4 regions of the Ensifer sp. GW101-20A05 genome follow, and region 1 is predicted to be linked to each of the others. Evidence: riboswitches for the same ligand, from Rfam matches in the RefSeq annotation. Region 1 holds a riboswitch; each other region holds the start of a gene.
What was found. A riboswitch is a leader RNA that binds a small molecule or an ion and turns the genes downstream of it on or off. The one in region 1 is predicted to bind cobalamin.
Positions count from the first base shown of each region.

Region 2: linked by a shared signal. The riboswitch ahead of nrdH (glutaredoxin-like protein NrdH) and the one ahead of AC070A_RS00840 (DUF1636 family protein) in region 1 are both predicted to bind cobalamin.
Region 3: linked by a shared signal. The riboswitch ahead of AC070A_RS13265 (aromatic ring-hydroxylating oxygenase subunit alpha) and the one ahead of AC070A_RS00840 (DUF1636 family protein) in region 1 are both predicted to bind cobalamin.
Region 4: linked by a shared signal. The riboswitch ahead of bluB (5,6-dimethylbenzimidazole synthase) and the one ahead of AC070A_RS00840 (DUF1636 family protein) in region 1 are both predicted to bind cobalamin.

Region 1 covers NZ_JBWKZT010000001.1:159,063-166,424, reverse strand. The annotation lists gene AC070A_RS00855 (bifunctional aspartate transaminase/aspartate 4-decarboxylase) at 1-1,345, opposite strand, end outside; gene aspT (aspartate-alanine antiporter) at 1,405-3,093, opposite strand; gene AC070A_RS00845 (DUF1330 domain-containing protein) at 3,615-3,908, opposite strand; cobalamin riboswitch at 4,124-4,339, shown strand; gene AC070A_RS00840 (DUF1636 family protein) at 4,445-4,858, shown strand; gene AC070A_RS00835 (ABC transporter ATP-binding protein) at 5,019-5,963, shown strand; gene AC070A_RS00830 (ABC transporter substrate-binding protein) at 5,890-6,687, shown strand; gene AC070A_RS00825 (FecCD family ABC transporter permease) at 6,691-7,362, shown strand, end outside.
Region 2 covers NZ_JBWKZT010000002.1:145,443-152,804, forward strand. The annotation lists gene AC070A_RS05740 (ABC transporter permease) at 1-167, shown strand, start outside; gene AC070A_RS05745 (aspartate/glutamate racemase family protein) at 173-910, shown strand; gene AC070A_RS05750 (LysR substrate-binding domain-containing protein) at 868-1,812, opposite strand; gene AC070A_RS05755 (hypothetical protein) at 1,774-2,253, shown strand; cobalamin riboswitch at 2,543-2,768, shown strand; gene nrdH (glutaredoxin-like protein NrdH) at 3,167-3,388, shown strand; gene nrdI (class Ib ribonucleoside-diphosphate reductase assembly flavoprotein NrdI) at 3,401-3,817, shown strand; gene nrdE (class 1b ribonucleoside-diphosphate reductase subunit alpha) at 3,787-5,940, shown strand; gene nrdF (class 1b ribonucleoside-diphosphate reductase subunit beta) at 6,120-7,094, shown strand; gene AC070A_RS05780 (multidrug effflux MFS transporter) at 7,179-7,362, opposite strand, start outside.
Region 3 covers NZ_JBWKZT010000004.1:290,698-298,059, forward strand. The annotation lists gene AC070A_RS13250 (FAD-binding oxidoreductase) at 1-870, opposite strand, end outside; gene AC070A_RS13255 (L-threonylcarbamoyladenylate synthase) at 1,015-1,989, opposite strand; gene AC070A_RS13260 (DUF6656 family protein) at 2,069-2,668, opposite strand; cobalamin riboswitch at 2,982-3,190, shown strand; gene AC070A_RS13265 (aromatic ring-hydroxylating oxygenase subunit alpha) at 3,295-4,539, shown strand; gene AC070A_RS13270 (FAD-binding oxidoreductase) at 4,541-5,635, shown strand; partial or broken gene AC070A_RS13275 (glycoside hydrolase family 25 protein) at 5,781-6,791, opposite strand; gene AC070A_RS13280 (hypothetical protein) at 6,895-7,026, shown strand; gene AC070A_RS13285 (BA14K family protein) at 7,198-7,362, shown strand, end outside.
Region 4 covers NZ_JBWKZT010000018.1:23,447-30,808, reverse strand. The annotation lists gene AC070A_RS29465 (LacI family DNA-binding transcriptional regulator) at 1-258, opposite strand, end outside; gene AC070A_RS29460 (phytanoyl-CoA dioxygenase family protein) at 363-1,556, shown strand; gene AC070A_RS29455 (SDR family oxidoreductase) at 1,646-2,458, shown strand; cobalamin riboswitch at 2,600-2,811, shown strand; gene bluB (5,6-dimethylbenzimidazole synthase) at 2,858-3,553, shown strand; gene AC070A_RS29445 (DUF2865 domain-containing protein) at 3,671-4,777, opposite strand; gene AC070A_RS29440 (acyl-homoserine-lactone synthase) at 4,905-5,546, opposite strand; gene AC070A_RS29435 (helix-turn-helix transcriptional regulator) at 5,689-6,426, opposite strand; gene AC070A_RS29430 (NADP-dependent malic enzyme) at 6,709-7,362, opposite strand, start outside.

The DNA of each region.
Region 1 (7,362 bases):
CCGGGTTGGACTCGACGCCCATGCCGTTTACGAGGTTCCAGAACCGCTTCGTGCAGATGGCGATGCAGGCCTTCTGGTAGGCCTTCTCGACATCCATCAGCTCGACCAGGCTGAAGAGCGACATCATCACCTGCTGGGGAAGCGACAGGCCGGCGGTGTGGTTCAGCGCCACGTCGCGGCTGTCGGCGACGATGCGGTCGATGAACTTCACCTCGCGCGGCTTCGGCGTCATCGCCTTGTAGCGCTTTTCCAGAAGCTTTTGGATCGGCTCGGGATGCGCCTTGATCCTCTCGTCGAAGATATTGTCCTGGGCAACGGCCACCACGCCGAGGCGCCAGCCGGTGCAGCCGAAGTACTTCGAATAGGAATAGACGCCGATGGTGTTGCGCGGCAGATGGCCGAGCAATGACTGGAACCCCGGGACGAAGGTGCCGTAGACGTCATCGGTAAGGATGATCAGATCGGGACGCTTGTTGTTTACGAGATCGACAAGGCGCTTGATCGAATCCGGATCCATCGCGACGGCCGACGGGTTACCGGGGTTGACCAGGAACAGCGCCTTCACCTCGGGGTTTTCCAGCGCCTTGATGTCATCGTCGGTGAACTGGAAGCGATCTTCCTGCTCGGCGCTGACATTGATGGTCTTCAGCGTGTAGTCCTCGAGCTGCGGCATCTCGAGATAGGGAGTGAAGATCGGCGTTCCGAGCGCGATCGTGTCGCCGGCGTTGAGGATGCGGGCGTTCTTCAAGGCCTTGAAGATGTAGCACATGGCGGCGGTGCCGCCTTCGACCGGGTAGAGGTCGAATTTCACGCTTGGCCGGTGGCCGGCGCACATCGCCCACATCAGATATTCGTGGGTGATGATCTCGTTGTGATGCAGCGCCCGATCGGGGACCGGATAGTTGTCGCCGATGATCGAGTCGGTCAGCTCATGCACGAATCCATCCGGGTCGAAGCCGAAGGTGTTGATGGCATAGGCGACGGCGTCACCGAGGGTTTTGGCGGCCGGGACGCCTTCGTCTTCCTCGTCCACGGTTTCCGTGCTTTGAAGCTGTTTCTTGATCCACTTCTGGAACCGCGCATGCGCGCCGTCCTGGGGCGGCATGCCGGCGACGCCCGCCTTCGGATCGTAGTAGGCGCGTTTAGCCTCCGTCAGGGCGAACTGGCCGAGCAGGAAGAAGGCTTCGCGGGCGCGCGTTGCCGTCCAGTTCGGGTTGCCGCGGCCGGCATTGAGGAAGGCCTTGGCGGATTTCTGCGAGCTCGTCTTGGCGAGCTTGATCAGTTCGTCCTTGATTTCGAACGGGCTGAGATCGGAAATGCTGTCGTAGAATTTTCTGTCCAACATGATCCACACTCCCTGTGATCTATGAAATTGGAACAATGGTCTCGGTTCGCCGGCGCGCCTCAGGCGAGCATGATGACGATGACGAGGCCGAAGATGGTGAGCAGCGTGTTGCCGATGGCGTAGGGCATGCCGTAGCCAAGCGCCGGCACCTTGCTCTTGGCCGCCTCCTGGATCATGCCGAGCGCTGCGGTCGTGGTCCTGACGCCGGCGCAGGCGCCAAACAGGATCGCCGGGTGGAACTTGAAGACATAGTGGCCGATCAGCACCGAGGCGATCATCGGGATGGAGGTTGCAACGACTCCCCAGATGAACAGCGAAATGCCAACCTCCTGGAGGCCTGCGACGAAGCCCGGTCCGGCGCCGATACCGACCACGGCGATGAAGATGTTGAGGCCGAGCGTGTTCAACAGCCACAGCGCCGGCGACGGGATGCGGCCGAAGGCGGGGTAGGTGGTGCGCAGCCAGCCGAGCACGAGACCGGCAAGCAGGGCGCCGCCTGACGTGGATAGCCCGATCGGAATACCGCCGATCGTTATCGTCAGCGCCCCGATCATCGCGCCGATGAACAGACCCCAGCCGAGGAAGGCGATGTCGGTGGTTTCGACCGGGCGATCGGCAAAGCCGAGAGCCTTGATCGCCGCTTCGACGTGCCTCCTGGCGCCGCCGATGGTGACGATGTCGCCACGCTCGACGGTCGTGCCGGGAAGGACCGGGATCTCGACCAGCGAGCGCACGATCTTGCGGGCATAGACGCCGCGCGCCCAATCCATCGTGCTGACTTCGGCGAGTGTCTTTCCGGCCAGCGCCTTGCTGGTCACGTAGACGTCGACGATCTCGGCCTCCGCGTTCAGAAGCTCCTTGTCCTCGACCTCCGTCAGCTTGCTGTCCAGGTTTTCGACGAGCAGGGCGCGCCTGCCCGAGAAGGCGACGACGTCGCCCGGCTGCAGCACGGTGTTGCCATCCGCTTCGATGATCTGATCGCCTCTTCGCAGGCGCTCGACGAAGACGCGAATGCCGGGAAGCAGGTTCTTGACCGGCGTTCCGGTTAGCCCGCTTGCTTCGTCGATCCGATAGGCCCGAAGGCCGAAATCATGATAGGCGCGGGTGATGCCGGGTTCGCTGCTCTCGGTGCCGCCGCCGAGCTTGGTCTCATACTCCTTGCAGGCCGCCGGAAGATCGATGCCGAGAAGTTTTGGGCCAAGCTGGGCGAGGATGATGGCAGAGCCGATCGTGCCCCAGATGTAGGTGACCGCATAGGCAATCGGAATCTGGTCGGCAAAGGTCTTGGCCTGCTCCGGCGTCAGCCCGAGCGAATTGATCTGGTCCGTGGCAACGCCGATCGCAGCCGAGATCGTCTGCGACCCGGCATACATGCCGGCGCCGTAGCCAAGCGGAAGCCCGGCGATCAGCGCGCAGAGATAGGGAACGATGAGGCACAGCACCAGGACAGACAGCGCAAAGGCAATCTGTTTCGGCCCATCGGTGCTCAAGCCGCGCACGAATTGCGGGCCGACACCGTAGCCGACGGCGAACAGGAAGATCAGGAACAAGGTGGACTTCAGATCACCGGAAACCTGGATGCCCAGCTGCCCGATGAGAACACCCGCCAGAAGCGTAGCGGTGACGTTTCCGAGATTGAACCCCGCGACCTTGATGGGCCCGATCAGGAAACCGATGCCGAGGGCGAGGAAGACGGCGACCGGCGGATAGGTCCGAAGCGTCTCGACGAAGAAGTCAATTGGATTCACTGCCATCCCCTGTAGAAAGTTGCGTTGCCATCACTTCATTTCGGGACTTGCGCGGCTAAGTTGATTTTATCGGTGGCTTGTCGATGCCCAATCCTAGCTTTGGCAATTGTCGCTTCGGCTGCTGATTTTCTCAACGGCCTTGGGGTTACGTGAGCGTAACGTACGTTAAATTTCTGGCTTTTGCGGCCAGTGGGGGCTGATGAGCGCTGCGCGGCATCGGTCCGAAAGCGTCGGGTCGGGCGGTCGTGCGAAGGCAAGTTCGGGAGGGCGGCGGCGCGCCGGTCCCGATGAAGGCACACGGTCCCACTACGGCGGATTTCGCCGGCTATTCAACTCTGGCATTGTATTTCTATGTTATCGCATAACGGATGGACATGACGAAACGCCGCATGTCGATGGACCCGGAGCACATGCCCCCGCAGTTGCTTCATCCGCGCGCCGCGAAGCTTGAAGTGACGGGGGCGCTCATCCGTTCGTTTCACGAGCAAGGCCGGCAATTGCGGCCAGTCTTGCGCTCCGCTTCAGATGGCGACGCCTTCGAGTGCTATGATCCGTGTCCTGGCACAGCGCTCACGGATCGCCTTCAGGCGCTGATAGTCCGGCGATTGGTACCAGGAGAGCAAGGCTTGCATGTCCGGGAACTCAAGGATGACGAGCCGGTGCGGTTCCCAGTCGCCTTCAAGCACCCGGGTTGCGCCACCGCGGCCGAGATAACGCCCGCCATAGCGGGCCTCCGTCGCCGGCACCTCTCTTTTGTATTCCTCGAAGGTCGCTGCATCGGTGATATCGACATCGGCGATCAAATAGGCAGCCATGGCAGAGCTCCTTTCCCGACAAGCCAAGGAGCAAGGATACGCCGGTCGTCGCCGTCAGGCGAGACTCTCGCCCGCGGCGGCCGGCAGGGTGACTTAGGATCATTTCCTTGTTGATTGTTGTTATGTTATTTTATAACAGTCGGTACATGACGAAACGCCGCATGTTGATAGATCCCGGCCGCCCAACCCCATCGGTTGTATCCGCTGCCGATTCATGCGAGGAAGAGCGCGATGGTGCTGCGTCCGCGACAATGCGGAAGCGGCTGAAAAGGGAACACGGAACGGACGACCCTGACGGGACCGAAACCGTGGCTGCCCCCGCAACTGTGAGCGGACAGCGCATTCACACCATGTCACTGGCCAAAGGCCGGGAAGACGTGGATGCGCCGCGACCCGCGAGCCAGGAGACCTGCCATCGAACCGATCAACCACAACGGACGGGGTGTTCCGATGGAAAAGAACTGGCTTTCGCGCGACGGTTTTCCGTCACCCTGCCGCTTCGCCATCTCTTGCCGTCAGTCCGGCGGAGAGAGAGAATGGCTGAGCCGACTTCAAGACAGCATAAGATAACGGTCTGCACCGATTGCCGCTTTACCGGCGGCCCCTGCATGCCGGGCGCCGAGCTGATAAAGCGGCTCAACCGCAGCATTGCCGCCCTCGGCGCGCCGCTCGATAGTGATTTCTCGATTGCCGGCACGGTCTGCATGGCGGCATGCACGCGCCCCTGCACCATCGCCTTCCAGGCGACGGGCAAGGCGACCTATCTCTTTGGCGACATTTCGCCGGAAGAGGACATCGACGATCTCGTCCGCTTTGCCGCCACCTATGTGGAGCGCGGCGACGGCATGACGCGGGCTGCCGAACGGCCGCGCGGACTGAAGGGCAAGACGCTCGCCCGCATCCCGGCGGCCATGCTCGTCTCCGAAGACGTTGCGGGCCATTTCCAATGAGTGCGACACGCATGCGCTCAAGCGCGTTTGGTGCGTCGGGGATGGACGCGTGGCGCTGCCGGGGTGGGATCAGACCATGACCTGCACCGCAACAGGAGCCGCCCTTCGCGTTAAGGGGCTTTGCTGGGGGCCGCGCCCGGGGTTGAAGCTGGTCGACGACATGGACTTCGCGATCGAGGCGGGCAGCCGGCTTGCGATCCTCGGGCCGAACGGGGCCGGCAAGACCTCGCTTCTGCGCTGCCTTTACCGGGCGGTGCAGCCGAATGCGGGCCGCATCGAGGTCGACGGCGTCGACCTCTGGTCGACCTCGGCGCGCGAAGCGGCGAAAACGATCGCCGTCGTGCTTCAGGAAATGCCCGGCGATTTTCCCTTCAGCGTGCGCGACGTGGTGATGATGGGCCGCATCCCGCGGCGGGAGGGGCTCAACGGCTGGACGGACACCGACCGTGAGCGCGTGCAGCACGCGCTCTCCCATCTCGATCTCGCCCATCTGGCCGGCCGCCAGTTCTCGACGCTCTCGGGCGGCGAGAAACAGCGGGTGCTGATTGCCCGGGCGCTTGCCCAGGAGCCGCGCATCATCATCCTCGATGAGCCGACCAACCATCTCGACATCCGCCACCAGCTCGAAATCCTCGAGCTCTTGCAGACGCTGAAGCTGACGATCGTATCGACGCTGCACGACATCAATCTCGCCGCCGAATTCGCGACTGACGTGGCGATCGTGACGGCGGGGCGGCTCACCGCCTTTGGCACACCCGACGCGGTGCTGAGCCCGCGGGCGCTGTCCTCCGCCTTCGGTGTCACCGCCACCGCCCACAGCACCGCCGTTGCCGGCACCGCCCGTTTCTCCTTTTCACTTCCTCGGGATCCATTTCATGAAGATCAACATTGCCTCCTCTGCCTTCCTGTTTCTCATCGCCACTGCTGTGCCGGCGCTCGCCTATCCGGTCACCGTCAAGAGCTGCAACCGCGAGGTGACCTTCGATGCCGCGCCGAAGCGGGCGATCGCCAACGACGTCAATCTGGTCGAGATGATGCTGGCGCTGAAACTGCAGGACCACATGGTCGGCTACACCGGCGTTTCCGGCTGGAAGACGCTGGATGAAAAGCTGCGCGAGGGCGTCAAGGAACTGCCGGAGCTTGCGGAGAAATATCCGACCAAGGAAGTGCTCCTCAACGCCGACGCCGATTTCTTCTTCGCCGGCTGGAACTACGGCATGAAGGTCGGCGGCGAGGTGACGCCCGAGACCTTGGCGCCGTTCAAGATCGGCGTCTACGAACTGACCGAATCCTGCATCCATGTCATGGCCAGGGAAAAGCCTACGATGGACGACATGTTCGTCGATCTCCTCAACCTCGGCCGCATCTTCGGGGTCGAGGATCGCGCCGAGGCGCTGGTCGACGGCTACCGCCGCCAACTGGCCGCGATCACCGAGGCAAATGCCGGCCGCGAAAAGCCGACGCGCGTCTTCGTCTATGATTCCGGCGAAGAAAAGCCCTTCACATCCGGCCGCTTCGGCATCCCGACGGCGATGATCGAGGCGGCCGGTGGCGCCAACATCATGGACGACGTCGACAAGAGCTGGGTGGAGGTCTCCTGGGAGCCGGTGATCGATCGCAATCCGGAGGTCGTGGTGATCGTCAACTACGGCGAGGTGAAGGCCGAGGACAAGATTGCCTTCATGAAGAACAATCCGGCCTTCGCCAATATCGATGCGGTGAAAAACGACCGCTTCGTGGTCCTCGATTATGTCGAGGCGACGCCGGGGCCGCGCAACATCGACGCCATTGCCCGGCTCGCCGAGGTCTTTCACGGCGAAGGCCTGTAACCGATGCTGGCTGAGGATACGTCGCCTGGTCCCGCTACCGTTTCGCGGGTTCTCTCCGTTCGGGCGATCCGCGGCGGGGTCGGGGTGTTCGCGGCGCTGCTTTTGCTTCTTCTGACTGTGACCGTGGGCGTGTCGCTCGGCTCGGCGCCGATCCCGGTAACCACCGTCTGGTCGATCGTCGCCAGCAAGCTCGCGCCCGGCAGCGTCGAGGCCTTCTGGTCGGCGGGGCGCGAAAGCATCGTCTGGGACGTGCGCCTGCCGCGGGTCATGCTGGCGGGGCTTGTCGGCGCCGGATTGGCGCTGACAGGCGCCGTGCTGCAATCGGTCACGCGCAATCCGCTTGCCGATCCGCATCTGCTCGGCGTCTCCTCGGGCGGCGCGCTCGGGGCGATCGTCGCACTGCTCCACACCGGAATGATCCTCGGTCTTCTCACGGTGCCGCTCTTTGCCTTTGGCGGCGCGCTGCTGGCAACCGTGCTGGTCGCTTTCGTTTCCCGCGCTCTAGGCACCAGTGCCGATCGCCTGGTGCTTGCCGGCGTCGCCGTCGCCTTCGTGCTGACGTCGATCGGCAATCTCATGATCTTCCTGGGGGATCCGCGGGCGACGCACACGGTGATCTTCTGGATGCTCGGCGGCCTTGGCCTGGCGCAATGGCCGCATCTCATCTATCCGGCG
Region 2 (7,362 bases), on a different contig from region 1:
GCAGCTACAACACTCTGCCACTCGAGATCTACGGCATGACTACGAATGTGACGACGCCGGTGCTCTATGCGCTCGGCACGGTCACCACCCTCTTCTCCTTCACCATCATCCTCGTCGCGCTCGCAGTCATTCTGACCTTGCGACGCCGCCAGGCAAAGCTGAGCTAGGCTAGATGCGCATCCTGATCATCAATCCCAACACCACCGCGTCGATGACGGCCAAGGCAGCCGCGGCCGCTCGGACTGTCGCCAACCCTGCCACGGAAATTCTCGCGCGCACCTCCAGATCGGGACCGGCCTCGATCGAGGGGCATTATGACGGCGCCGTCGCCCTGCCGGGCCTGCTCGCCGAAATCCGCGACGGCGAGGCCGCAGGCGCCGATGCCGCGGTCATCGCCTGCTTCGACGACACCGGCCTCGAGGCGGCCCGTGCGCTCGCCCGCATACCGGTGGTGGGGCTCTGCGAATCCGCCGTCGCGACCGCTGCCATGCTGGCGCAACGTTTCACCGTGGTCACCACGCTCGAACGGTCACGGGTGCTGATCGAGAATCTCGTCCGGCATTACGGCATGGGCGACCGGGCAAGGGTCCGCGCCGCCAACATCCCGGTGCTCGAACTGGAGGACAAGGCATCAGACGCGCTCGCCAAACTCCGGCGCGAGATCGAGCTGGCGCTCAATCAGGATGGCGCAGAAGCGATCGTGCTCGGCTGCGCCGGCATGGCCGATCTCGCCCGGGCGCTCCAAGCGGACTATGACGTCCCTGTCATCGACGGCGTTTCGGCCGCGGTCAAGCAGGCGGAAGCACTCGTGTCACAGGGACTTATGACCAGCAAGCGCGGGGCCTATGCGTCGCCGCTCAGCAAGCCCTATTCAGGTTTCATGAGCGCGCTCGCTCCGACCCCGGCTTGAGGTGATGCCGACCTGGAATCGCCCACGACTGTCGCCAGCAGCGCATTCGATGCGTCGGCCTCGGCAATAATCCAATCGCGAAAAGCCTGGATCTTTTTCTGCCGCCTGCTGCTCTGCGGATAGACCAGCCAATAGGCGCGACCATCTCTTACCACATGGTCGAAGGGCCGGATGAGCCTGCCGCTCTTCAGTTCGTCCATCAGGAAGGTTGAAACGGCAATCGCGATGCCATGGTCGTTCAAAGTCGTCGTGACGTCCATCGCCTGGACGTCGAAGATCAGTTCGGTACCGTTGCTCGCCGGTGGCTCCACCCCGGTTTCGATCATCCATCGCCGCCACCAGCTGGCGTTGCCGAAGCGCCGTACACGCAGGACGTCCGAGGGATGCCTGAGCTGGTGCTTCTCCATGAAAGACGGCGTGCAGACCGGCATGTAATCGATAGGGAAAAGCGGGAACACGTCGTTGCCGGGCCAGTCGCCGTTGCCGCTGCGCACCACGAGATCGATGGCGTCACGCTTGAAGTCGATCAGCTCGGTCGACATGTGCACCCGGATGCTGATGTTCGGATGGGCCGTCTGGAACGAGGCGAGCCGCTGGCCGAGCCAGCTCGACACGACGGTCGGCAGCACGGAAATGTGCAGGTGGTGTTCGGTCTTGTCGGCAATCTCCGAGAAGGCCGCCCCGAGAAGGTCGATCGCTTCCGTCACCTTCGGCGCCAGCTGCCGCCCGGCCGCCGTCAGCCGAACCTCGCGCGGAAGACGAACGAAGAGCGGCGTGCCGATGCGCTCCTCCAACAGCCGGATCTGGTAGCTGACCGCCGCCTGCGTCATGCCGAGCTCGTCGGCGGCGCGGGTGAAGCTCAGATGTCTGGCGGCCGCTTCGAAGGCGCGCACGGCACTCATGGGAGGAATCTTGCTCATGGCCCTGAGATAAGCATTCTTTATGCCAGCATGCGAGAAATCGCTTTGCGCGAAGCAGCAAAAATCCTCACTTTTTTCGTGAACACAACAGCAAAAACAAAGAGGATAGCAATGCTTAGCGCAGTGCGATCAACGATCCTTCATGCCCTGAACTGGGCCGGCAACGCACTCAACCCAATCATCGCCATCGATACGTTCAGCGAATTCCAGCTGAAGGATATCGGGCTGACGCGAGATCAGGAGACCATCCGGGCGCGCGTCGGCGATGGTGCCGATCCTTGGCATTGGCCGAAGGACGACAATCCGCGCAGGTCACCGCCCTCGCCGGAGCGGGATTGCGGCGACGCGCCGCAAATGGCAAGGGCTTCGCCTCGAGCCCAGCCCGGAGAAAACAAAGACATAAGCATGTCGCTCTGCGATTGACGGAGCGCAGAGGCAAGACACAGCGCAGTTATCGTGATCTGCCACCTTCCCAGCCCGCGGACCGAATTCGGGAGAGATCCGGCGTGGCGTTTCTAAAAGCGGCGTGCCGAAGCCCCTTCGCAAGTGATCGCAACGGAGCGAGCGCGGGGCTCAAAGCCGAGAAGTTCTTCACCCACAGGTTTCGCCGCCTCCCGCCGTTTACTCCTTGTTATCCACACGGCGAAAGAAATCACCTTCTCACCCCGGCTTCGGGCACCTCGAACCTATTGACGCAGATTTGCGATGAACTACTATATCTAGTGTTCGAGGTTCTCTCGATTCGCAGGGATTGAGTAGCTAAGACGGGAATACGGTGCGTCGGCGAGTTTTCGCTAGGCTATGCCGTAGCTGCCCCCGCAACTGTAGACGGCGAGCGACTGTCCGGAATTGGACCACTGAGGCATGAGGCCTCGGGAAGGTCGGGATGGAAGCTGAGACCCGTGAGCCAGGAGACCTGCCTCGAGCAACAAACGTCCACGGGCGGGTGTCCGGAGGGGTTGAGTCTACTGCATGTTTCCTTAAATCGTCGCCGATTTAAGGATAAAAACATGCAGCAAATCGAAGTGCTACAGCGATCTTTGCGCGTCTGATAGGACGCACGGCGCTGTCGTGCGGCAGGATGAGCCTGCCTGATCGTCTCGACATCTCCCCGGCAGCCTGTCGAAAGCTTCGGGGTGAAGTCATGTCCGCGTCATTGAAATTCTATCGCTCGCCAATCAAGAGGCGCGGTTTCCCGCGCAGCTGACGAAGAGGCATGCCCGGGCGTCCAGATCCGAGCGAGCCACAGCCATGACAGCCCTGCATTTCGCCGGATCGCGGCTGCGTGTCCGTGCGCCTTCTCATGCTCTCATCCAGCCGACCAAACGAGGAAGAAATGAACGTTACCGTCTACAGCAAGCCCGCCTGCGTCCAATGCACCGCGACCTACCGAGCGCTCGATCGCCAGGGCGTCAACTACGAGGTCATTGATATCTCCATCGACCAAGACGCGCTCGAAACGGTCAAGGGCCTCGGCTACATGCAGCTTCCCGTCGTCGTCGCCGGCCCCGAACACTGGGCGGGTTTTCGCCCCGACAAGATCAGCGCGCTTTCCTAGAGGAGACGGGCGGTGGGCCTGATCGTCTATTTTTCCAGCCGCTCGGAAAACACCCATCGCTTCGTCGAAAAGCTCGGCCTTCGCGCAGCGCGCATACCGCTCAAAGAAAGTAAGGCTTCACTTACGGTTTCCGAGCCTTTCGTGTTGGTCGTGCCCACCTATTGCGGCGATGACGGCCGGGGTGCGGTGCCGAAACAGGTCATCCGCTTCCTCAACGATGCGGGCAACCGCTCTCACATCCGCGGCGTCATTGCTGCGGGCAACAGCAATTTCGGCGCGACCTACGGGATCGCCGGCGACGTCATCGCGGCCAAGTGCCAGGTGCCCTACCTCTACCGGTTCGAGCTTCTCGGAACAGAGGAGGACGTCGCCAATGTCAGAAACGGGATGGAACGATTTTGGACGTCTCAACACTCGAACGCCCCCTGAAGGCGACGGAAGCGGCGCTGGACTATCATGCGCTGAACGCAATGCTGAACCTCTATGATGAAGAGGGACGGATCCAGCTCGACAAAGACCGGCTGGCGGCGAAACAATACTTCCTCCAGCACGTCAACCAGAACACGGTCTTCTTCCATAACCTCAGGGAGAAGCTCGATTATCTGGTGACCGAGGGCTACTACGAGCAGCAGGTTCTCGACCAGTATTCCTTCAACTTCGTCCGCGATCTCTATGACCACGCCTATGGGAAGAAGTTCCGCTTCCCGACCTTCCTCGGCGCGTTCAAATACTACACGTCCTATACGCTGAAGACCTTTGACGGAAAGCGCTACCTGGAGCGCTACGAGGATCGCGTCTGCATGGTGGCCATGACACTGGCGCGCGGCAACGAGGGACTTGCCCGCGATCTCGTCGATGAGATCATTTCCGGGCGTTTCCAGCCGGCGACGCCGACCTTCCTCAATGCCGGTAAAAAGCAACGCGGCGAGCTCGTCTCCTGCTTCCTGCTGCGGGTCGAGGACAACATGGAGAGCATCGGCCGCGCGATCAATTCCGCATTGCAGCTCTCCAAGCGCGGCGGTGGCGTGGCGCTGTCGCTCACCAACATCAGAGAGATGGGCGCGCCGATCAAGCAGATCGAGAACCAGTCCTCCGGCATCATCCCTGTCATGAAACTGCTTGAAGACAGCTTCTCCTATGCCAACCAGCTTGGCGCCCGCCAAGGGGCAGGTGCTGTTTATCTGCATGCCCACCACCCGGACATCATGCGCTTCCTCGATACCAAGCGGGAAAATGCCGACGAAAAGATCCGCATCAAGACGCTGTCGCTCGGCGTCGTCATCCCGGACATCACCTTCGAGCTCGCCCGCAACAACGAGGACATGTATCTGTTCTCGCCCTATGACGTGGAGCGCGTCTACGGCGTGCCGCTGACCGAAATTTCGGTGACGGAGAAGTACCGCGAGATGGTCGAGGATGCTCGTATCCGCAAGCGGAAGATCAAGGCGCGCGATTTCTTCCAGATCATTGCCGAAATCCAGTTCGAGAGCGGATACCCCTACATCATGTTCGAGGACACGGTGAACCGGGCGAACCCGATCGCCGGGCGCATCACCATGAGCAACCTCTGCTCGGAAATCCTGCAGGTGAGCGAGGCGAGCGAATTCAACGACGACCTCTCCTACGCAAAGATGGGCAAGGATATCTCTTGTAATCTCGGCTCGCTGAACATTGCCGCGGCGATGGACAGTCCGGATTTCGGCCAGACGATCGAGACCTCGATCCGCGCGCTCACCGCCGTCTCCGAAATGAGCCACATCTCTTCCGTGCCTTCGATCGAGAAGGGCAATGACGACAGCCACGCGATCGGCCTTGGCCAGATGAACCTGCACGGCTACCTCGCCCGCGAGCGCGTCTTCTACGGCTCCGAGGAAGGCATCGATTTCACCAACATCTATTTCTACACGGTGACCTATCACGCCATCCGCGCATCCAACCGGCTGGCGGTCGAGAAGGGCGTGACCTTCAAGGGCTTCGAGAACTCGAAATACGCGTCAGGCGAATATTTCGACAAATACACCGAAGCCGAATGGCTGCCGGCGACGGAGAAGGTGAAGGGCCTGTTCGAAGCGGCCGGCATCCGCATCCCGACGCAGGACGATTGGCTGGAACTGAAACAGGCGGTCACGCAAGGCGGCCTCTACAACCAGAACCTCCAGGCGGTGCCGCCGACGGGCTCGATCTCCTACATCAACCACTCGACCTCCTCGATCCACCCGATCGTCTCGAAGATCGAGATCCGCAAGGAAGGCAAGATTGGCCGCGTCTACTATCCGGCCGCCTTCATGACCAACGACAACCTCGAATATTACCAGGACGCCTACGAGATCGGGCCGGAGAAGATCATCGACACCTATGCGGCTGCGACCCAGCATGTCGACCAGGGCCTGTCGCTGACCCTGTTCTTCCGCGACACGGCGACGACGCGCGACATAAACCGCGCGCAGATCCACGCCTGGAAGAAGGGCATCAAGACGATCTACTACATCCGCCTTCGCCAGATGGCGCTTGAGGGCACGCAGGTCCAGGGCTGCGTTTCCTGCGCGTTGTAGCGCCGCGTTCCCATTAAGTGCCCCTCACCCTAACCCTCTCCCCGCCTGCGGGGAGAGGGTACCTGCCACACTGACGGCCCAGATTATGCGAGATGGCGCGGCATACACCTTCTCCCCGCAAGCGGGGAGAAGGTGCCGGCAGGCGGATGAGGGGCGTCCACGCCCGAGAGGACAACGAAATGAACATGCACACCAAGCCAGCAAACCGCATCCGCGCCATCAACTGGAACCGCATCGAGGACGACAAGGATCTGGAGGTCTGGAACCGGCTTACCGGCAATTTCTGGCTGCCGGAGAAGGTGCCGCTCTCCAACGACATCCCCTCCTGGGCGACCCTGAAGCCGGAGGAGCAGAAGCTCACCATCCGCGTCTTCACCGGCCTCACGCTGCTCGACACGATCCAGAACGGCGTCGGCGCCGTCAAGCTGATGGAGGATGCCATCACTCCGCACGAGGAGGCGGTGCTTTCCAACATCTCCTTCATGGAAGCGGTGCACGCGCGCTCCTATTCCTCGATCTTCTCGACGCTGTGCCCGACGCCCGATGTCGACGACGCCTATCGCTGGTCGGAGGAAAACGAGTTTCTGCAGAAGAAGTCGGCGCTGATCATGGAGCAGTATGCCTCCGCCGATCCGCTCAAGAAGAAGGTCGCCAGCGTCTTCCTCGAAAGTTTCCTGTTCTATTCCGGTTTCTATCTGCCGATGTACTGGTCGAGCCGCGCCAAGCTCACGAACACCGCCGATATGATCCGGCTGATCATCCGTGACGAGGCGGTGCACGGCTACTATATCGGCTACAAGTTCCAGCGCGGCCTGGAGAGGCTGACCGAGGAACGCCGGCAGGAAATCAAGGACTTCGCCTTCGACCTGCTGCTCGAACTCTACGACAACGAGGCGAAATATACGGAAGCCCTTTATGACGGCGTCGGGCTTACCGAGGACGTGAAGAAGTTCCTGCACTACAACGCCAACAAGGCCCTGATGAACCTCGGTTACGAGGCGCTGTTCCCGGCAGAAGCCTGCAAGGTCAACCCCGCCATTCTCTCCGCGCTCTCACCCAACGCCGACGAGAACCACGACTTCTTCTCCGGCTCTGGCTCGTCCTATGTCATAGGCAAGGCGGTCGCGACCGAAGACGAGGACTGGGATTTCTGAGGAACCCCAGGTACCTGCGGGAACATGAAGAACCGCCCGAGGACATGATGTCTTTGGGCGGCTCCGCGCATCAAAGGGGTGTGGTTATTCCGCCGCGACCACACGGCTGCGGCCGATCGTTGCCTGCGTCAGCAGGAAGGCGGCAAGCGCGCAAGCCGCGATGGCACCGGTCATCGGCAGAGCGGTTCCATCGAAGAAGACGCTCGCGATGATCATCGCGACGGCGGCGGTGACGAAATGCAGCGTGCCCATCAGCGCCGATGCGGTG
Region 3 (7,362 bases), on a different contig from region 1:
GATGTCGATCAGCGCGTACCAAGGATGGACGGTGTCCATCGGGTCGCGAACGCCGGGAATATGTTTCGTCGTGAATTCGACGCCGAGGCGCGGCATCAGCTCGAAGCCGGTCAGCGCCGGCCCGCAAAGGCTGGCGGCCTTTTCGAAGAGAGCGAGCGCATGCTCCACACTGCCGACACCGGCGAAGGCTACCTGATGTCCAAGCGGTTTCGGGAATAGCTTGAGCACCGCGCCGGTGATGACGCCGAGCGTGCCCTCGGCGCCGATGAAGAGGTCGCGCAGGTCGTAGCCGGTATTGTCCTTCTTCAGCCGGCGCAGCCCGTCCCAAATTTCGCCGGTTGGCAACACGACCTCGAGGCCGAGGCAGAGCTGGCGCATGTTGCCATAGGCGAGCACCGCCGTGCCGCCGGCATTGGTGGAGAGATTGCCGCCGATACGCGCGGAGCCTTCCGATCCGAGCGACAGCGGGAACAGGCGATTGTGATCGTCCGCCGCCTTCTGGATGTCGGCGAGAATGCATCCGGCGTCCGCGACGATCACGTTGCCGACCGGATCCACGTCGCGAATCCGGTTCAGCCGTTCGAGCGAAAGCACGATGTCCGCTTTGCCTTCCCGCGGGATCTGTCCGGCCACGTGGCCGGTGTTGCCGCCCTGCGGTACGATCGCGGTGCGGGTCGCGCTGGCGAGTTTCATGATGCGAGAGACTTCGTCGACCGAACCGGGGCGAAGCACCATCGGCGTCGTGCCGCGAAAGAGCCCGCGGGATTCGACGAGATAGCGCGCCTTGTCCGCTTCGGCGGTGACCGCATTGGCGCTGCCGACGATCTCGACGAAGGAGGCGATGAGTTCAGGAGAGGGAAGGGTCGTCATGAGTCTGCCTTCGCACTGCGCTTGAGCGCGCTATCAGATCGGTCGATCTGAAGACACGATCCTCGGTTCCTATCGGCTGCGATCATAACCGCAATCGCGGCCGTCCGGTGAGGGCGGGGTGCGGAGGAGAAGCCGCACGCGATCTCACCCTCGCGGCGCCGCCGCACGCTGCAGCCGGTCGATGATCGCTTCTCCCAATCCTTCCGAAGGGATCGGCCCGAAGGCGATCGTCGCAGCGCCGCTGGCGTCGGCCCGCTTCATGTAGTCGAAGAGATTGGCTGCCGCTTCGTGAAGATTTCCGGTCGGGCTGAGATCGAGAACGATGGCCGCCTGTTCCTCGCCGGCGATCCGGCCGCCGCCGTAGCGGATCAAGGCCTCGCCCGCACGCACATCGGCAACATCGAGCCTGACGGCCGCGCCGGGCGCGTAGTGGGAGGCCAGCATGCCCGGCGCCTCGATCGTTGCTCCCGCCGTTTCCGGTCGGATCACCGGACGATCGAGCAGGCGCTCGATTTCTGCGGCATCGAGGCCGCCGGGGCGGAGCAGCCGGATCTCGTCGCCATCGACCTTGATGATCGTGGACTCCAAGCCGATTTCGGCCGGGCCTGCGTCGAGGATCAGTTTCAGCTTTTCGCCGAGATCCGCATCGACATGGACCGCACTGGTCGGGCTGATCTTGCCCGAGGTGTTGGCGCTGGGCGCTGCGAGCGGCCGCCCGAAGCGGGCGATCACCCGGCGCGAAAAGCCGTCGGGCATGCGGATGCCAAGCGTGTCGAGGCCGGCCGAGGCCAGCGCATGCACGCTGCTATCGGGCCGCTGCGGCAAGATCAGCGTCAGGGGTCCGGGCCAGAAGGTTTCCGCCAGGCGTCGGGAAATCGGGTCGAAGCGCACATGGGCCTCGGCCATCGCCATGTCGGAGACATGCGAGATCAGCGGATTGAAGCGCGGCCGGCCCTTCATCTCGTAGATGCGGCTGATCGCATCGGGATTGGTGGCGTCGGCGGCAAGGCCATAGACGGTTTCGGTGGGAATGGCGACCGGTTCGCCTTCGGCAAGAACGGCGCAGGCGCGTTCGATCGCGCGGTCCGGTTCCCTGCCTGTGTCGATGATCTCTGCCATGCCGTTTCCTTTCCGACGCTTCCTTAACGGACGTGCCGGGAAAACAGAACGATTTTTTTGGGGGCGTTCGGTTGCTGCCTCAGAGACTGCGGATAATGCGGCGCAGCGCGGAGTCCCGGGCACCCAGCATCAGCACGTTCTTGAGAGCAACCTTGGGGTCGTCCGTGCGGAAGAGGAGCCCGTTGTCGCGGACGTTGCGGTTGATGACCATCTGTCCGTCTTCGGCGTTCGGCTCGATCGCGACCGCGAAATACATGCGGGAATAGCCGCTCTGGATACGGTCGAAGAAATGCGTCTCATCACCAAGGTCGCTGAAGAAATTGGCGAAGTAGAACGACCAGGTGATGTCCTTGGAAGGCGTGACCGCCGTCCGCGCCGCCGTCACATGGCAATAGCCGAGATGCGGCTTGCCGACGAGCGTGCGGTGAAAAATCAGCTTGGGAAACTGGATCGAGGCATGAAAGCCGTTGATCCGCTTGTGCGTCGTGTCACCGGCGGTCGCGAGCTTCTTGCCGGTCCTGTCCGCGACTTCTTCGTAGCTCAGATACCGTCGCTCGCTCGGCAGCCATTGCCGGCGGTTGATCCTGCCGGTGCGCAGAAACTCGGTGTGAACGGCCGTCTTCGGCATGACCGCCGGCGGCTTCTCGGCCGCAGCGTCGTAATATCTGAACTTTGCCATGATCGTCAGTGTGCCATCTGCCTGCCGGACATCTTCGTCCGCCGGCAAGCCTAGTGGCTTATGGTTAATGAAGGATTTCCTTTCGTTCGCGGAAGATGCCCCTGCACATTCATGGGAATGTCGCAAACGGGCGAAGCCTTCCTGTGTCTGCGTCATGTCAGTCACAAAAGCCGGAATCTGCCCAATTTTTGATCTATCTATATGTTTATAAAGTGAAAAATTCTCGCATCCGTTTCCAAAAGGCGGTTTCGATCGTGTCGTCATTCTGGAATTGAATGTCGCTATCCGGCGCCTGCCGAGGCGCCTTCCGCGCTTACATATCCTTACTCAAGGTGTCGTCTTCCAAAGGGGAAGGCGGAGAATTGGGAAGCCGGTCAAATCCCGGCGCTGCCCCCGCAACGGTGGTGGAGCGAAAGGCTCGGCAAAAGGCCACTGGACGGTTTTCCGTCCGGGAAGGCGCCGGGCTGGTCCTTCGAAGGACGGCTCCTGAGCCCGGAAACCAGCCTTGACAGACATAACCGTAACGGGTTGCGGCGGGCAGCCGGATCGGAGCCTAAAACGCATGGGCGTGCGCCCATGCGGGTTCCTGTCCTGCCTCTCCGAAACATGGCGCATGAGGACAGGACATGGATACCAAGACCGATATGCTTCGCAAGCTGAAGGGCCGGCGTGACGGCTACAGCCTCGATCGGGCCTTCTACATCGACCCCGACTATTACCGGCAGGACCTGGAAAACATCTGGTATCGGGATTGGCTGTTCATCGGCCACGATTGCGAAATCCCGCGGGCCGGCAACTATTTCACCGTCCAGGTCGGCGACTATCCGGTCGTCATCACCCGCGATCGCCAGGGCACGATCCGCGCGCTCCACAACTCCTGCCGCCACCGCGGCTCCCGCGTCTGCACGCAGCACAAGGGCTCTTCGGCAAAGCTCGTCTGTCCCTATCATCAATGGACCTACGAGCTCGACGGCTCGCTGCTCTTCGCACGCCAGATGGGCGAAGACTTCGACAAGGCAGCCCACAGCCTGAAGCAGATCCATTGCGAAACGGTCGGCGGCTACATCTTCATCAACCTGTCGGAGACGCCGGCGGATTTCGCCGCCTTCCGCGAGCTGGCATTCCCCTACCTCGCGCCGCACCGGCTGGGAGAGACCAAGGTCGCCTTCGAAAGCACCATCATCGAAAAGGGCAACTGGAAGCTCGTCTGGGAGAACAACCGCGAGTGCTACCACTGCGCCGCCAATCACCCCGAACTCTGCCGGACCTATCCGGAAGCGCCGACCGCGACCGGGGTGCAGGGCGCCAAGGACGATCCGGTGATTGCCGCCCATTGGGCGAAGTGCGAGGCCGAGGGCCTGCCGAGCGAGTTCCGGATGTCGCCGACCGGCCAGTTCCGCGCCGCGCGCATGCCGCTGGTCGATAATGCCGAAAGCTACACCATGTCGGGTGCGCCCGCCGTAAAAAGGGCGCTGTCGGCCGATGTCAGGCAGAAGCAGATCGGCACGCTCCTGATGTTCCATTACCCCACGACCTGGAACCACGTGCTTTCGGATCACGCCATCACCTTCCGCGTGTTGCCGCTGGGGCCGGAACTCACGCAGGTGACAACGAAGTGGCTGGTCCACAAGGACGCGGTCGAAGGTGTCGACTACACGCTCGAGGATCTGACTCATGTCTGGACCGAGACCAACGACCAGGATCGCCAGATCGTCGAGGAAAATGCCTTCGGCATCCGCTCGCCGGCCTATGAGCCCGGTCCGTATTCGCCGGAGCACGAGGGTGGCGTGATGCAGTTCGTCGAATGGTACTGCAAGTTCATGGAGCAGCGCCTGCAGGGCGATGCGGCTCCGCTCTCAAAGGTCGCCTGACATGCAGATGGCGTCCTCCTTCCATCATTTCGACGAACTGCATGTCTGGATCGACCGGCAGCAGATGCTCGAATGCACATCGGCGGTTGTCGAAACCGCCGATGTCATGACCTTCACCTTCCGTGCGGAGAAGCCCGCCTGGTTTCGTTATCTGCCCGGCCAGTTCGTCACCCTCGAATTGCCGGTCGCCGACGAACCGGTCATGCGCACCTACACCCTGTCGTCGACGCCATCGCGACCGCTGTCGATTGCCGTCACGGTGAAGGCGCAGGCCGACAGCGTCGGCACCCGCTGGATGTTCGATCACCTGAAGCCGGGCATGAAGCTCCGGGCTTTTGGACCGCTCGGAGATTTCAGCTTCGTCCGTCATCCCGGCGAAAAGTACCTGTTTATCTCCGCCGGATCCGGCATCACCCCGATGATGTCGATGACGCGCTGGATGGCCGACTGCGTGCCGGAGACCGATGTCACCTTCATCTCCTGTGCTCGCCGGCCGGACGACCTTCTGTTTCGCTCGGAGCTCGAGGTTCTGGCGACACAGATGTCCGGGCTGAACCTCGGCTTCATCGTCGAGGGGCACGAGGCGCGTCACGGCTGGCATGGCCTGCGCGGCCGCATCGACGGTGCCAAGCTACCGTTGCTCGCTCCCGACTTCCAGGAGCGCACGGTGTTCTGCTGCGGTCCGGAACCGTTCATGCGCGGTGTGCGCGAGATGCTGAAGGCAGCCGGCTTCGACATGGCCCGCTATCACGAGGAGAGCTTCCAGCCGGCGGCAGCACCTGCCGCGGAAGAGATCGCCGTGCGCGCCGGTGCCGGCGATGATGGTGAGGTTCAGGCGGCCAAGGTCGCCTTCACCATGAGCGGCAAGGAGGTCGAGGCGAAACCCGGCCAAACGATCCTGCAGACGGCGCGTGCCAATGGTGTGAGGATCGGCGCTGCCTGCGAGGGCGGAATCTGCGGCACCTGCCGGGTGATGAAGGTCGCGGGCGAGGTCGAGATGAACCACAATGGCGGTATTCTCGATGACGAGGTCGACGAGGGCTACATCCTCGCCTGCTGCTCGCGGCCGCTGGGAGATGTCCAGATCGAAGCCTGAAGGATCAGGGCGTGTTGCAGGGCGCAGGCTTGATTGCAACGCGCCGTAGCGTGTCGGCATTGGCAACTGCGCTGCCACAACCGCCCTGTGCCGCGTCATCGGCGGCGACCGCCACCTGTAGGGCGCGCTCGTGGCGAGCGAAGTCGATCGAGCCCGTCACCAGCCTGTCGACGCCGCTGCCGGCGCCGCTCGTGGCACCGGCACGGCTGACAAGCAGCGGCTCGCCAAGCGTTGCGGAGGCCCGTGCGACCGCGTGCATGCCCGTCCCCTGCTCGGCTTGAGCAACGAGGGTGAGCGGCAATGGCTTTTCAGGCAGCAAGGCACCCTGCGCCCAAATCGCTTTCAGCGCCAGCGGCGACTTTGCAGCGACATTCACGTCGATATCGTCGAGCGTCCCTGGCACGCGGTAGGGGCAACGCCGTTTGCCGCAATTGATGCCGGACGAGAACTGCCACAACGCATAGCTTTCCCAATTGCCCATCGGGAAGACCTGGCGGATATCCGGCTTGTAGCGCGCGTACCAGAGCGGCAGGCGCGACAGCAGCCGGTGCTTGGCGCGGTGCGCGGCGATATATTTGGCCGTGATGTGGTTGGTATAGAGGATCGGATAACGTCCGGTGCGGGTCTTGACGTGGCCGGCGAAGATCGCGGCATCCTCTAGCGACATGTATTTGTCGGCATCGATGCCCTCGAGATCGAGAACCATCAACTCGTCGTCGCGCGGCTCGGCGTAGTCGAGGAAATGGTTTGCCTGGTCGACGGGATTGCCAGGACGGGCGAGATGGTAGGCACCCCACAGCAGCCCGTGTGTGCGGGCGATCATGCGCCGGGTCTGGTAGAGTTCGCGGCTGACGGCGTATTTGCGCCACATGGTCTTGCAGTGGTTGAAGGTGTCGCCGTTGTGGTCGCCGGTGCAGGAGAAGCTTTCGGGCAGGCCGTCGGAGGCCTTGGCGATGAAGCCGGAGATGCGCTTGTCCGCGAGCATCGTTTCCCAGTCGATGCTGTTCATCTCATAGGCATCGACGATGATGGCGTTGGACTTGGTCTTCCAGGGCTCCAGTTCACCGGCGCGTGCGATCGCCGCCGCGAAAGCCAGACCTAGAAAGGTCGCGAGGCGCAGAATCATCCCTGTGGTGGAGATATACCGCTTTGCCATTCTCTGAGATTGCCGACAGTATCGTTAATGTATCGTAAATCCCAGCCCCCGAGGCGGACTGTGCTGGAGCGGCGCGCGAAAGTATACCGACCTCCGGCTGTATATGAGCAATGCCTTGCATAATATTGGTGTGTCGCGTGATGCCTTCGACGCCGACAGGCGGATGAACGAATGCGCCAAAGCCGTCACTGCTGCCGATCTGCAGCTGCTGATCCGCAGCAGCCGCGATGCCTGAAGATGGAACAAAACCGGTGACTTATGCGTTGCTGGTTGGCTTCGGATTTCCCGGCTGAGGGTCATCCCCGGTTTGCAGCGAACCGGGTGAAATCACGCAGAGGCTGAAGTTCCCGTGGTCGCCCGATTTTTTGGCACCCTGCGGAGCGTGGATTCGGTTATGGAGGTTTTGATGAAGACTTTGCTGAAGACCGGGAAGAGCCGGTGGTTTTCTGCGATTATTGCCGCGGCAGTTCTGATGACGTCCGCGGCCCCGTCGCAGGCGTTCATGCCGACGCCGCCTCGCGTCGAGCGGCAGAACGAGGCGACGAACGTTCAGTATCGCAGGCCGGGGTAT
Region 4 (7,362 bases), on a different contig from region 1:
TGTCATGGCTTCGCTTTCAAAGGCCCGTCGTACCGCATCGGTAAAGCGCTCCGGCGCCTCCATGACGATATCGATCGCGAACTTGCGGCCTTGAATGTCGAGTCCCGCCTGCTGCTTCTCCAGTTCCTCGATGGCTGCGCGAACCCTGGCGACGGTCTGGCGGCGGACACCCGGGCGCTCGTTGAGTACGCGATCGACCGTCGCGGTGCTGAGACCGGCCTGAAAGGCGATGTCCTTGACCAGAAAGGGATGGGCCACCGCCGCTGCTCTCCTGATGGATTTTTGATGGATTCCTGCTCTATATCATGTTTTGCCGCCGCCTATAGTCGTGCCCATCAAGATGTTCCGGAGGAGGAAACGCGATGAAGACCGACAACAGGGCGAGGCAGCGGATCGAGCGCATCTGGCTCACCGAAGCGGCCTGCGATATCGAGGCGTTCCGGGCGGAGGTCGAGCGCCGGACCAGCCTGGCCGACTATCCCTATGCTTCGAGCTGCGACCAGAACGTGTTGATCTACAACAGCGACGAGCTGATTGCCGCCTGCGGCGATGCAGAAACGCGGCGGGCGGTGCTTGCCGAAATCTGTGAGGCGCTGGCGACCGGCCCGGGTGTGGCGGTGTTCAAGCGCGCCTTTGCCGATACCGCCGCGGTGGATGTCGCGAGCACCGTCTTCGACGAGATCATCGAGGAGCAGCATCGCAGCAACAGCGGCGGCGGCGACCACTTCGCCAAGCCTGGCGCCAATGATCGCATCTGGAACTCGCTGGAAAAGCACTGCCTGAAGGCGCCGGCGAATTTTGCCGCCTACTACGGCAATGCCATCATTGCGCTTGTCAGCGAAGCCTGGCTTGGGCCGAATTACCAGATGACGGCGCAGGTGAACCGCGTCAATCCGGGCGGCGCGGCACAATCGGCGCACCGGGACTACCATCTCGGCTTCCAGACCGCCGCGGTGATCGAGCGCTATCCAGCGCATGTCCACAAGCTCTCGCCGGTGCTGACGCTGCAGGGCGCGGTCGCCCATTGCGACATGCCGCTTGAAAGCGGGCCGACCCTGTTCCTGCCCTATAGCCAGACCTATGTGCCGGGTTATCTGGCGCTCAATCGGCCCGAGTTCCGAGCCTATTTCGACGAGCATCATGTCCAGCTTCCGCTCGAGAAGGGCGATGTGGTCTTCTTCAATCCGGCGCTCTTCCACGCCGCCGGCAACAACCGCTCCACCGACATCCGTCGCGTGGCGAACCTGCTGCAGGTGTCCTCGGCCTTTGGCCGGGCGATGGAAACGGTCGATCGGCTGACGATGAGCGCGACGCTCTATCCGGCGTTGAAGGTTTTGCTTGGCGGGGGCAAACTGACCAATGCAGAAGCGGCCAATGCCATCGCGTCCTGCGCCGAGGGCTATTCCTTCCCAACCAATCTCGACCGCGATCCGCCGCTTGGCGGGCTGGCGCCAAAGACCCAGGCGCAGTTGATGCGCGAGGCGCTTGCCGCGGGAGCAAGCGAGCAGGATTTTCGGGCCTCACTCGACGCGCAGGCGAAGCGCAAGCTGAGTTGACGGGTCAGTCTCACAATTGACAGGCTCCCGGCGCATTTCGCTCCTGAGCCGTAGCTGTTTCACATCATCATTTGCGAGGGAGGAACTCGATGAACGGACAGATGCAAGGCAAGATCGCCATCGTCACCGGCGGCACGCAAGGGCTGGGCGCAACGATCGCCGGCCTATTCGCCGAACGCGGTGCGGCAGGCATCGTCATTTGTGGGCGCAACGCCGCCAAGGGGCGGGCGAAGGCCGAGCAAATCGGCAAGGCCAGCGCCGCGAAAGTGGTCTATGTCGAGGCCGATCTTGAAAAGGTGGACGACGCGCGCAAGGTCGTTGCCGCCTGCGATGCGGAATTCGGTCGGGTCGATGCGCTGGTCAATGCCGCCGCCATCACCGATCGCGGCACGATCCTGGACACGACACCGGAACTCTTCGACCGGATGTTCGCCATCAATGTGCGGGCGCCGTTCTTCCTGATGCAGGAGACGGTGAAGGTGATGCGGCGCGAGCGAACGGAAGGCACCATCGTCAATATCGGCTCGATGTCGGCAATGGCCGGGCAGCCCTTCATTGCGGCCTATTGCTCGTCGAAAGGCGCTCTGGAGACGCTGACCAAGAACACTGCCTATGCGCTTCTGCGCAACCGCATCCGCGTCAACGGCCTGAATATCGGCTGGATGGCTTCCGAAGGCGAGGACCGCATCCAGCGCGAATTTCACGGCGCTGCCGCGGATTGGCTCGAAAAGGCGGCCGCCAGCCAACCCTTCGGCAGGCTCGTCGATCCGGCCGAGGTGGCGCGAGCCTGCGCCTACCTGTCTTCGGCGGAATCCGGGCTGATGACCGGATCGGTGATCTGCTTCGACCAATCGGTCTGGGGCGGCTATGACGGTTCGCCCCATCCGGTGGCGCCGCTCTAGATCACGATGATTTTGGGTCGGATCGATCCAAAATCATAAACGTGATCGGTCCTTAGAAGTTAGAGCGGAATGCGGGCGGAAAACTGCGTGCACTTTTCCTCATCCCGCTCTGACGGGCGCTTGTCTTTCGCTAGTGGCTGTGCCCTTATGACGCCGTCAGGTGCCCGCGCAAGCGGGAGAATCGGGAATCCGGTGTCATTCCGGAACGTGCCCAACGCTGTGACGGGGACGGTCGCCTCTACAAGTGCCTTGAATTGATTCAAGGTTTTGCCACTGGATCTTAAATCGATCTGGGAAGGTGAGGCGACCGGTTGAACCGAAGTCAGAAGACCGGCCTGGCGAGATAGACCGAACCCCGCGCGGACGGCGGGAGGTTTTCGCATTGTTGGGGATCGAACGATGCTGACTGAACCGAAGGGCGGCCTTGCGGCTGCCGGTGCCTTCTCGCTGGATGAGCGGGAGGCTGTCTACCGCGCTATCGAAACACGCCGCGACGTGCGCGACGAATTCTTGGCAGAGCCTCTTCCCGACGATCTGGTGAAACGCCTGCTTACGGCGGCGCACAGTGCGCCGTCGGTTGGCTTCATGCAGCCCTGGAATTTCGTACTGGTGCGGGGGGCAGAAACGCGCGAGCGCGTCTGGCAGGCGTTTCGCCGCGCCAATGATGAGGCGGCGCTGATGTTCGAGGCAGAGCAGCAGACCAAATACCGCTCGCTAAAACTCGAAGGCATTCGCAAAGCACCGCTCAGCATTTGCGTCACCTGTGACCGCACGCGCGGCGGCGCCGTCGTTCTCGGCCGCACGCACAATCCGCAGATGGATGTCTATTCGACGGTTTGCGCCGTGCAAAACCTGTGGCTTGCGGCCCGCGCCGAAGGAGTTGGCGTCGGCTGGGTCAGCATCTTTCACGAGGCCGAGATCAAGGCGATCCTCGGCATTCCCGATCATATCGAGATCGTCGCCTGGCTCTGCCTCGGTTATGTCGATCGCCTTTACCAGCAGCCCGAACTGGCGGTGAAGGGATGGCGGCAACGCCTGCCGCTGGAAGAGCTGGTGTTTGAGGAAGGCTGGGGGAACTGCGGCGAGAGTTCCTAAAACCCGTCTCGCAAAAGTGCGCAGCGGTTTTGCGATAACGACGTGCGAAGTATCAAAAACTTAAAGTGCAATGAGCGAATCTAAAAGATCGCGACGCGCTTTAAGGCGGCGCCAGGATCAGTTCTGGACCGGTTGATAGGCCGGTCCCTTCGGGTGCTTCAGGTCGATCGAGGTTTCTTCCTGCGGCAGGAAGGTCGGGCCGACGACGCGCACCTTGTTCTTGGACGGGTCGTAGGGCCGCTCCTCGGCCGGCGCCTTGGCGGTCGTGGTGTCCGCCGGTTTCTTGGTTTCGATCACGACGATGGACGACTGATCGTCGCCGATCTTGGTGCCGGTCGTCTTCGGCGAGGTTGCGGCAGTCTGCGGCATCTGGCAGCCGCACATGCCAGGCTTGCTGATGCCGCGGGTGCGATAGGCAAACGCATTGGGCATTTCGGTATAGGGTAGCCCGGTCACGGCCGAGACCATCTGTTCGCTCTCTTCCGTGTTGATATCGTGGAAGTAGAGTTCCGTTTCGGCGCCAGGGCAGCGCGCCCGGCAGGCCTGTTCGTCACGCGGGAAGTCGGCCGGCGTCGCATCCGAGGAGATCGGAAAGAAGGCGCCGTCGCAGGTGCGCACGCACATGGTCCGCAACGTTCCGCGGTAATAGCCATCCTGCGGCGCATAACTGTCTTCGTTATGCCCGAGCATCGGCCCGTAGGCGTCCTCAGGTGGCAGGTCGGCAATGATGTTGCGGTGCGTTTCGGGCTCTTCGGGCTCGACGCTGGCGAACTCCTCGCTGTCGCTGTAGCAGCCGTTGATTTCAAGCGCGGCAAGGATGCGGCGGCGGCTGTCTTCGCTGCCGCCGGCGACGATCTGCTCGCGCTCCGACTTCAGCATGCGCAGATTGTCTTCCATCTCGGCGATGAGGCTGTCGAGCTCCCCGCAGCTGTCGGGGTCGCCGCCATCGAAGGTGACGACGCTGCCGCCACCGCAGCCCGCGCGGCGGCGGTCGTTCTTCGCCCGGCGCAGCTCGATATTCTGTCGTGAGATGGCGCTGGCATAGTCCCGGGCATCCGCAGTGGTGGCGACCATGTCGGGCAGTTGCGCAAGCCGGGTATTCAGCCGGTCGCACACGGTCGATGCCAGCGAAGGATCGGCACCGACCAGGGCCAGCGGCACAAGCACCGCAGCGACGTGTTTCAAGCGCGGGAACACGGGCGAAGTCTCTTCCTGCTGCCGCATGATGCCGGCCTTCTGATATGGGCGGCTGCCAGCGGCAATTCCTGTTTCACCTCCATCATAGAACTTGTCGGTGATCGTGCAACGACAAGCGGCGGTTTGCGTTAACGGCTCCGGCCGGCCGAGGCACTCAAGCGGCGCGGGCGGTTTCGAGCGACATCGGGCGTTCGAGAACGGTGCCTTCGATGGCGGCAATGGCCTTCATGCGCTGAAGCAGGTCGTTAGTCACTTCCCAGGCGACGGCAACGGCGAAGACCGAGCCGATGCGATGGGGTTCGGCAATGCGCTCGCCCGGGCATCCCATGCGGCGGAACATGCGCTCCAGGAACACGTCGGTGACCGTGACGATGTGGCTGATGCCGGAGGCGAGACCGAGTTCGCCGACACCGCACATCAACTCGGCGGCGGCGATCGTCACCTGATTGGAGGCGCGGTCCTGCGAAATCTCAGGCTCAATGCAGAAGCGGCTCGATTCCCACACCGAGGCGCTGCGGATTTCCGGATTGTCGCCGAGCAGGATCGGGAAGGTATCGTCCAGCATGTTGGGACCGAGCGTCGGCAGCAGCCTCAGCGAGCCACGCAGCCGGCCGTCGGGAGCGTAGGACAGCACGTAGAGCGGGTTCGCCGTGTCGTAGTTGTCGATTTCCCATGCGCCGTCCGTCTGAACGTCCCATTTCAGGAAATCGTGGAAGACCCGCTTGCGCAGCCGGAACATGTCGTCGACGGCCCGCGGGTGCTGTGCTCGGGTCTTTCCGTTCAGGATCCTGATCATCTTTTTCTCCATCCTTGTCTTGGGATGGGCGGATGCTGTCAGGCTGGCGGCGGTCGCGTAACTGTCGGTAGTGACAGTTTAAATCAGCGATATTTCCCACTAGATTTCGAGGGGTTTTGGGAGGGCCTTGGCGCGAGCTGCGTCAAACGGTGGGGATCAGTGCATGGCGGACGGCTTGGGCGACGGCTTGCGTGTTGGAGACGACATTCAGCTTGCGCCTCGCATTGGTCATGAAGAAGCGCACGGTGCGTTCGGAAATGCCGAGGATAGTGGCGATTTCCCAATAGCTCTTGCCGGCGGCGGCCCAGGTCAAAACCTCGGTTTCGCGACCGGTGAGGCGCATGTCACGCGCCGAAAGGCCGCCGGCCATTGCGCCATGTTCCAGCATGGCCGCATGGAAGAGATTCGCGGCGAGCTGGAAATCGCGCAGATGTTGGCGCCGATAGGCCGTCCATTCGTCGGCCGGCATGTTGACGTTGATTGCCAGCAGCGCCGTCCGACCTGCGGGCGATGGCAGCGGCAAGGCAACGCCCTCGGTGGAAATGCCGATTTCCTGCGCGGCCTGGAACAAAGGCTCGCATTCCGGGAACCGATGTCGCGCCATCGTCCATTCCACCGGGCGCACGCCGCCAAGCGCGAGCTTCAGGATCGGATCGATTCGGTGAAGGCCGCGCGAACGGTAGATCTCGGCGGCATAGGCGCCGAAGGTGTGATGCAGGCGGCAGATCTTGAGCTCGTCCGCATAGGGCTCGGCTTCGAGGTACAGGAGATGGGCAATGCGGAACGTGCGGCGCATCAGCGTAAAGAAATGAGCGGGCTCGACACAGCCCCCGCCTTCCAGGATTTCCAGCATGTCGAGGACAGCCTGCTGCTCAGTCATGCCACAACACCGAATCTCGTCCGAAGCCACAGCATGGTTAGAGGTTCACCTTTTGTCCAGCGCAAACTTACCCGTTTGGTGTGTGATGCCAATTTTGCAATTTTCGATTGCCGGTTCTTGCGACCGGATCGCGCGAGCGGGCAGCAGAGGATGATTCCGCTGTGATTCTCGGGCGATAGAGCGTCGCGCTCAACAATTGCGCGACGTCTGGATATGGCATTGGGGGCGCCGGTCTGGCGCCTGATATCTGCGAAGATCGAAGGCGATCTCCGCGGTATCATGTCAGCCCGGATGGCTGGCTTCGACGACCGCGAGGGCCGCCATGTTGACGACACCCCGCGATGTGACCGAAGGCGAAAGGATGTGCGCGGGAAGCGCCGAACCCAGCAGGATCGGACCGACATGCAGGCTGTCGGTCATGGTCTTGACGACGCCGAGCGTGATGTTGGCGGCATCGAGATTGGGGAAGACCAGGAGGTTGGCTTCGCCCGGCAGGCTGCTGTCCGGCATGACGCGTTGGCGCAGCGCTTCCGAGATCGCCGCATCGCCGTGCATTTCGCCGTCGACTTCGAGATCGGGTGCGAGTTCGCGCACGAGCTGAAGCGCCTTGCGCATCTTGGTGGCGCTTTCCGAATCGCGCGAACCGAAGTTCGAATGCGAGACGAGCGCTGCACGCGGGGTGATGCCGAAGCGGCGGATTTCCTGCGCGGCCATGACGGTTGTCTGCGCGATCTCCTCGGCGCTCGGGCAGTAGCTGACATAGGTGTCGGTGAAGAAGGTCGCGCCGCGCTGCGAGATCAGCAGGCTGAGCGCCGAGAAGTCGAGCACGCCTTCACGCTTGCCGATGATCTGCGAAACGTCGCGCATGTGCCTGGAGTACCGGCCTTCGACGCCGCAGATCAGCGCATCGGCTTCGCCGCGCTTGACTGCAAGCGC